DNA from 2 places in the Neorhizobium sp. DAR64862/K0K3 genome. Region 2 is predicted to be linked to the other one. Evidence: predicted binding sites of a transcription regulator. Region 2 holds the regulator's gene; the other holds the start of a gene.
What was found. The regulator LexA, encoded in region 2, represses DNA repair genes until DNA is damaged. The targets are predictions, from matches to a motif close to TGTTCNNNNTGTGTTCNG.
Positions count from the first base shown of each region.

Region 1: dnaE (DNA polymerase III subunit alpha) is a predicted target of LexA. The motif match lies at 1,403-1,420, and genes of this name have one in related genera.

Region 1 is NZ_CP191449.1:1,794,634-1,798,028, forward strand. It holds gene dnaE (DNA polymerase III subunit alpha) at 1-1,135, opposite strand, end outside; gene ACQY1L_RS08795 (ABC transporter ATP-binding protein) at 1,650-2,339, opposite strand; gene ACQY1L_RS08800 (lipoprotein-releasing ABC transporter permease subunit) at 2,346-3,395, opposite strand, start outside.
Region 2 is NZ_CP191449.1:1,551,195-1,554,589, reverse strand. It holds gene ACQY1L_RS07530 (ComEC/Rec2 family competence protein) at 1-1,812, shown strand, start outside; gene lexA (transcriptional repressor LexA) at 1,793-2,512, opposite strand; gene ACQY1L_RS07520 (VOC family protein) at 2,705-3,395, shown strand, end outside.

The DNA.
Region 1 (3,395 bases), 240 kb from region 2:
GCAGCTTTGCCCATTTGATGAAGTCGGCAACGATCAGGAAGTAGCCCGGAAACTTCATCTTCTCGATGACGCCGAGCTCGAAATCGAGCCGTTCGCGATAATCCTGCTCGGTGAAGCCCGCGGTGATACCGAGTTCGGCCATCCGGTTCTCGAGGCCTTCGACCGACTGACGGCGCAGCTCCGCCGTTTCGGCCCGCTCCGCTTCTGCCGGATCATCGGTGGCGCCGGTGAAGCGCGGCAGGATCGGGCTGCGGGTCTTCAGGATGAACGAGCAGCGCTTGGCGATCTCGACCGTGTTTTCGAGCGCTTCCGGCAGATCGGCGAACAGCTTTGCCATTTCGGCACGGCTCTTCAGGTAATGGTCGGGCGTCAAACGGAAACGGGTATCGTCGGATACGATCGCATTGTGCGCGACGGCCATCAGGGCATCATGAGCGTCGTAATCGGACTTGCCCGGGAAGAAGGCCTCATTGGTCGCGACCAGCGGCACATCCTGGTCGTAGGCAAGATCGATCATCCGCTGCTCATGACGGCGGTCGTAAGTGCCGTGACGCTGCAGTTCAATATACAGACGATCGCCAAAGGCCTGCTTCAATGACAGGAGGCGCGCCTTTGCGAGTACGGTGTTGCCATCCTTCATTGCCATGTCGACAGGGCCACCGGCAGCACCTGTCAGCGCGATCAGTCCTTCGGTGCCGCCATCTTCCAGCCAGGCGCGGCAGATATGCGTTGCCGCCTGCCCTTCTCCATCGAGATAGGCGCGGCTGACGAGATCCACCAGCCGTTCGTATCCCTTGGCATTGGCGGCAAGCACGACGATCGCCGGCAGTTTCGCCAGATGGCCGTTGCGGCGCTCGTCTGGCTGATCCTCCATGTCAATCGACAGCTGGCAACCGATGATCGGCTGAATGCCATCACCGATGGATTTCTGGGCGAATTCCAGCGCGACGAAGAGATTGTTGGTATCGGTGACGGCGATCGCGGGCTGATTGTCCGCGATGGCCTTGGAGAGGATTTTCTTAAGCGGCAGCGCACCTTCCAGAAGCGAATAGGCGGAATGGACGCGCAGATGCACGAACTGTGGCGTCGCTCCCAAATCCTCCGATTCCGATTGTAAAGTCGCTGCGTCCGCCATCTGATACCCATTCCTTGAATCGGGTCATTGTCCGGCGCGGGGGCTTCAGAGTCGAGTCAAGAATGGTCTTCTCAACCTCTTTCCGCTTGCGCCCGCCGGCTGGGCGAGCACGGACCGGCTCACATCACCAGCATGATCATCGACAAGCTGGCAACGAAAGTTGCAATGGAGGCGAATGCGGCAATATCACGAAGAAGGTCAGTCATCGTCGTCTCCCGTGTTCGTTTATGTTGTCACTTTGTTCTCTTTTCGTGCCAACGTCAATAGTAGAACAAAACGGGAATAGAAGATTCTGACCGATGGTTAATTCTGCTTGTTGGCTGGAGGTAACCAGCGCTCCATAGGCCCATGCCGTTGCCGGCCAACGCAAGCGGTCGGCAGCCAAACGCCAGCCATCGCTGCGGATCGCTGACGTGACGTCATTCCATAGCAGCAGTGTCCATCGCACGCCCCTTCGACAAGGTGACGATGGACACTATCGGATCAGGGGCAGCTTTGGAAATCAGTGCGTTCGCTAGAACTCAACGACTTTGCCGCCTTCGATCGTGACGCGACGATCCATGCGGGCAGCGAGATCATGATTGTGGGTGGCAATCAGTGCAGCAAGCCCTGACTGGCGCACCAGCGCCTCCAGCGCTTCGAACACGTAGGATGCAGTCTTCGGGTCGAGATTGCCGGTCGGTTCGTCGGCCAGCAAAAGGCGGGGCGCGTTGGCCACCGCACGGGCAATCGCCACGCGCTGCTGTTCGCCACCCGACAGTTCCGACGGGCGGTGTTCGCCGCGATGACCGATTCGCATGTAATCGAGAAGCTGGCCCGCGCGTTCGCGCGCTTCCCCCTTTGAAAGGCCGCCAATCAGCTGCGGCATCATGATGTTCTCGATCGCCGTGAATTCCGGCAGCAGATGGTGAAACTGGTAAACGAAGCCGATGTCGGAGCGACGGATCGAGGTGCGCTCTTCATCCGACAAACCGTTGCAGGCCCGACCGCCGATCGTCACATCGCCAGCGTCCGGATGTTCAAGCAGGCCTGCCAGATGCAAGAGCGTCGATTTGCCGGTACCGGACGGGGCGACGAGCGCCACGATCTCGCCGCTCACGAGCGAGAAGTCTGCCCCGTTGAGGATCGACAGGCTCGTCTCCCCCTGGCCGTAGTGACGTTCGACGCCTGAGAGATTGAGGACGGTTTTACGCGGGACAGCCATGGAGACCTATTCGTATCGGAGGGCCTGGACAGGATCGAGCTTCGAGGCTCTCCATGCCGGGAAAATGGTGGCGAAGAAGGACAGGACCAGCGCCATGATGACGACCGAGAAGGTCTCGCCAAAACTCATTTCGGCCGGAAGCTGGCTGAGGAAATAGAGCTCCGGATCAAAGAGGATGGTGCCCGAGACCCAGGAGAAGAACTGTCGGATCGATTCGATGTTGAGGCAGACGATAACGCCGAGCGCGACGCCGGCAAACGTGCCAACGATGCCGATAGCAGCACCCGTCATGAAGAAGATCCGCATGATGGCGCCGGAACTCGCGCCCATCGTGCGCAGGATTGCGATATCGGAGCCCTTGTCCTTCACCAGCATGATCAGGCCCGAGATGATGTTGAGTGCCGCGACCAGCACGATCAGCGTCAGGATCATGAACATCACGTTGCGTTCAACCTGAAGCGCCGAGAAGAAGGTCTGGTTGCGCTGACGCCAGTCGGTGATGAAAATCTGGCGACCGGCAGCCTGCTCCACAAGCGGACGCATGTCCTCGACATTGTCGGGGTGATCGATGAACAGTTCGATCGACTGCACCAGCCCTTCGGCATTGAAATAGAGCTGCGATTCCTCAAGCGGCATGTAGATGATCGTCGCGTCGTATTCCGACATGCCGATCTCGAAAACGCCGGACACTGGATAGGATTTAACGCGCGGATTGACACCCATCGGTGTCACGTCGCCTTCGGGCGAAATCAGCGTGATCTGGTCGCCGGCCGAAATGCCGAGCTGCGAGGCAAGCCTGGAGCCGACGAGAACGCCCTGCCCCGACGCGAAGCCGACGATATCGCCCTGCTTGATGTTGCCGGCGACTTCCGTGACCTTCTCGAGGTCTTCCGGCCGAACACCGCGCACGAGAGCACCCGAACCGGCGCCACCCTTGCCGGATGCCAGCGTCTGTCCCTCGACAAGCGGCAGGGCCATCTTGACGCCGGGAACGGCAGCGAATTTCTTGGTCAGTTCCGCGTAGTCGGTGAACGGCTGGTCGATCGGCTGGATCAC
Region 2 (3,395 bases):
GATCAAATCGGGGCCGTTGGCTTCTTTTACGGCGCGCCTAGCGTACAACCGGCGATCGATGACCAACCCGGGTTATGGTCGGACATGCAGCGAGGGCTTTTTGCGCTTCGCAGCGCAATCGGCAATCGCATCCGCGATACGGTCAAGGGGGATGCGGGCGCTTTTGCTGCCGCAATCGTGACCGACGAGCGCCGTGCAATTTCCCGTGAGACGACCGAGGCGCTTCGTCTGTCCGGGCTGGCCCATATCGTCGCGATCTCAGGCCTGAACATGGCGCTGGCAGCCGGTATCTTCTTCGTCGGCGTCCGCTCCGTCCTGTCGCTGTTTCCAGGCTTTGCGCAGGCCTATCCGATCAAGAAGTTTGCCGCGTTCGGTGCGCTTGTCATGGCGACCGCCTATTACCTGATTTCCGGGTTCGGGGTTTCCGCCGAGCGGGCCTATATCATGATGGCGGTGATGCTGGTCGCCGTGCTCGTCGATCGACCCTCCATCAGCCTTCGCAACGTCGCCCTTTCGGCAATCATTATCCTCGCCATCTCGCCGTCGGAGATTTTGGGTCCGAGTTTCCAGATGTCGTTTGCGGCAACCGCGGCACTGGTGGCAGGGTTCGCCCTCTGGACGCGATATTTCGCGAAAGGTAAGGAGGATACAAAAGGTAGCAACCGGTGGATAACGGGTGTCGCGGCGACGTTCCATTTCATTGCCGGGATCGTGGTGACGTCGCTGATCGGCAGTACTTCGACGTCGATCTATTCGATCGAGCATTTCCACCATCTGACCACCTACGGCCTCGCGGCCAATCTCGCGGCCATGCCGATCATTTCCTTCGTGGTGATGCCGGCAGGGCTTGTTGGCATGTTGCTGATGCCGTTCGGGCTGGATGCTCCCTTTCTGTTCATCATGGGCGAGGGGCTGCGGATCGTCATTCGCATTGCCGAGATCGTTGCCGCATGGGGCGGCGATATTGCCATCGGCCGGCAGAACCCGCTTTTCCTGCCGCTGGCGACGGCAGGCTTTCTGCTTCTGACGCTGCTGCGCACGCCGCTGAGGCTGACAGGCGCGCTGTTCATGGCGGTGGCTTTGCTCTTTGCGGTCCGCTCAGGCTCGGCGCCGAGGCCTGATATCGTCATATCCGAAGACGGCGCGTCAGTGGGACTGATCCAGGATGACAAGATCACCCTCAATCGAACCCGGCCGCCGGGATTTATCTACGATCAATGGCGGCGAGCGCTGGTGCTTGAGACCGGAGAACAACCGCTCGCCTTGCCGGTTCTTGCCTCTTCGGAACCAGCGCGAGGTGCCAGCCTTGCGAAAAGTGATGACAGACGACCTAGACCACATTCGCGACCGGATTTGACGCGCCGGGAAATCGAATATGTCAGGGGCTTTCTTCAAGCATTCACGCCCGGACGATTTGCCTGTCTGCCGAAAATCCTGTGCGCGGCGCAGACTGCTCAGGACATCCGGATCGTCACTGTCGAAGACAACCGATACACCGGTCTTGCCTGCGATTTCGGTCGGATCATCGTCTCGCCCGGCGCACGCTTCGATACTTGCCGCTCCGGCGCCTTGCTTCTCAGCGGGCGGACGTTGCGCCGGACTGGCGCACTGGAAATCACCATTATTCCGAACGCGACAGCGCCAGACATCAAGATTACGGCGGCGATGCGAGACAGCGCACAGACCTCAAGCCGTCCGTGGACCGTCCACCGGTTCTGTGACTGGCGAACGCGACAATTCGACTTTGGCATCCCGGAGGCTGTTGCCGCGCATCTCCGGGATAACAGCGTTCTTAATGATAGCGGCGAATAAGGCCGACAAGCTTGCCCTGGACCTTCACCCGGTCGGGCGGGAAGATGCGGGTCTCGTAAGCGGGGTTCGCCGCTTCCAGCGCGATCGATGCACCCTTGCGGCGGAACCGCTTCAGGGTCGCTTCTTCCTCATCGACCAGGGCAACGATGATATCGCCCGGACTTGCGGTGCTGGCATTCTTGATGATGACGGTATCACCATCGAGGATGCCGGCATCGATCATCGAATCGCCCTTCACTTCGAGCGCGTAATGATCGCCGGAACCCAGCATCTCGATCGGAACGGCGATGTCATGGGTGTTGTTCTGGATCGCGGAGATCGGCACGCCGGCAGCGATTCGACCCATGACCGGGATGTTTGTCGAGAACGGATTGTCCGCCATGACCGGCGCCGGCTTCTGAGCGACGACCGGTTGCGTTTTGCCGAGGCTTCCCTCGATGACACTGGGAGAAAAACCCCGTCGCGGATGAAGGTTCGCCACATAGGCGTCAGGCAGCTTGATCACTTCGAGCGCGCGTGCTCTGTTCGGCAGACGGCGAATAAAGCCACGCTCCTCGAGCGCGGTGATCAGCCTATGGATGCCGGACTTCGATGCAAGGTCGAGAGCGTCCTTCATTTCGTCAAACGACGGCGGCACGCCTGATTCTTTCATCCGCTCGTGGATGAACAGAAGTAACTCCTGTTGCTTGCGTGTCAGCATGGACGGGACCCTCAGAATTGGAAACAAATGCAGAACGGACGCTATATGTTCTATCTGTGTTCCGCAAGCCCCAAATTTTTGCTCAAGAATAGTCTCATTTCAGCGTTCGATCACGTATTCAGTTCGTGCGCAGCACTTGCCGAGTTTCCCGCGATAGCCAATGTTCTGCGGAATAAGACTTTGGGGGTGTAAGTGGGTAACAAGTCAGTCGATCATTTGGTTCTGCCCGTTGCAGATCTGGCGTCAGCGCGGGGGAGGTTGACCGCTCTCGGCTTTACTGTGGCACCTGAAGGTGTTCACCCTTTCGGCACAGCCAATGCCTGCATATTCTTCGCGGATGGCTCGTATCTCGAGCCGCTGGCCATTGTGAACCGTCGGCAAGCCTCGCTTGCGGCAAAACGAGGCAACGTGTTCACCGATCGCGACATCCGCTTCCGCGGCCAGCGGAAAAGGGAAGGTCTATCGGCGGTGGTCGTCGGGACGCAGGATGCAGCGGCCGATCATAGCCGTTTTGTGGACGGGCACATGTCTGCGGGCGAGATGCTTCAATTCTCCCGCCCGATGCAGTTGCCCGATGGTGGGGAGAGCGAAGTCTCATTCCGTCTGGCGTTCGCGGCAGTTCCCGAGGTCGATGACATCTTGCTGTTTTCCTGCCAGCGCATGGCCGCATTACCGGCAGATCGCGGTGGTCTTGATGAGCACGCAAACGCCGTTACAGGCCTTCGAGAGATCGTCTTTTCTGCAGATGACCCGCTGGAGTTTCTGCCGCTTTTCGAAACCGTGTTCGAGACGCAACCCGAGCAAGGGAAAGACGGTCTGCGGATCGCAGCTGCCAATGCCGGCATCCGCATTCAATCCAACGACACGTTCAGCGACGAGTTCC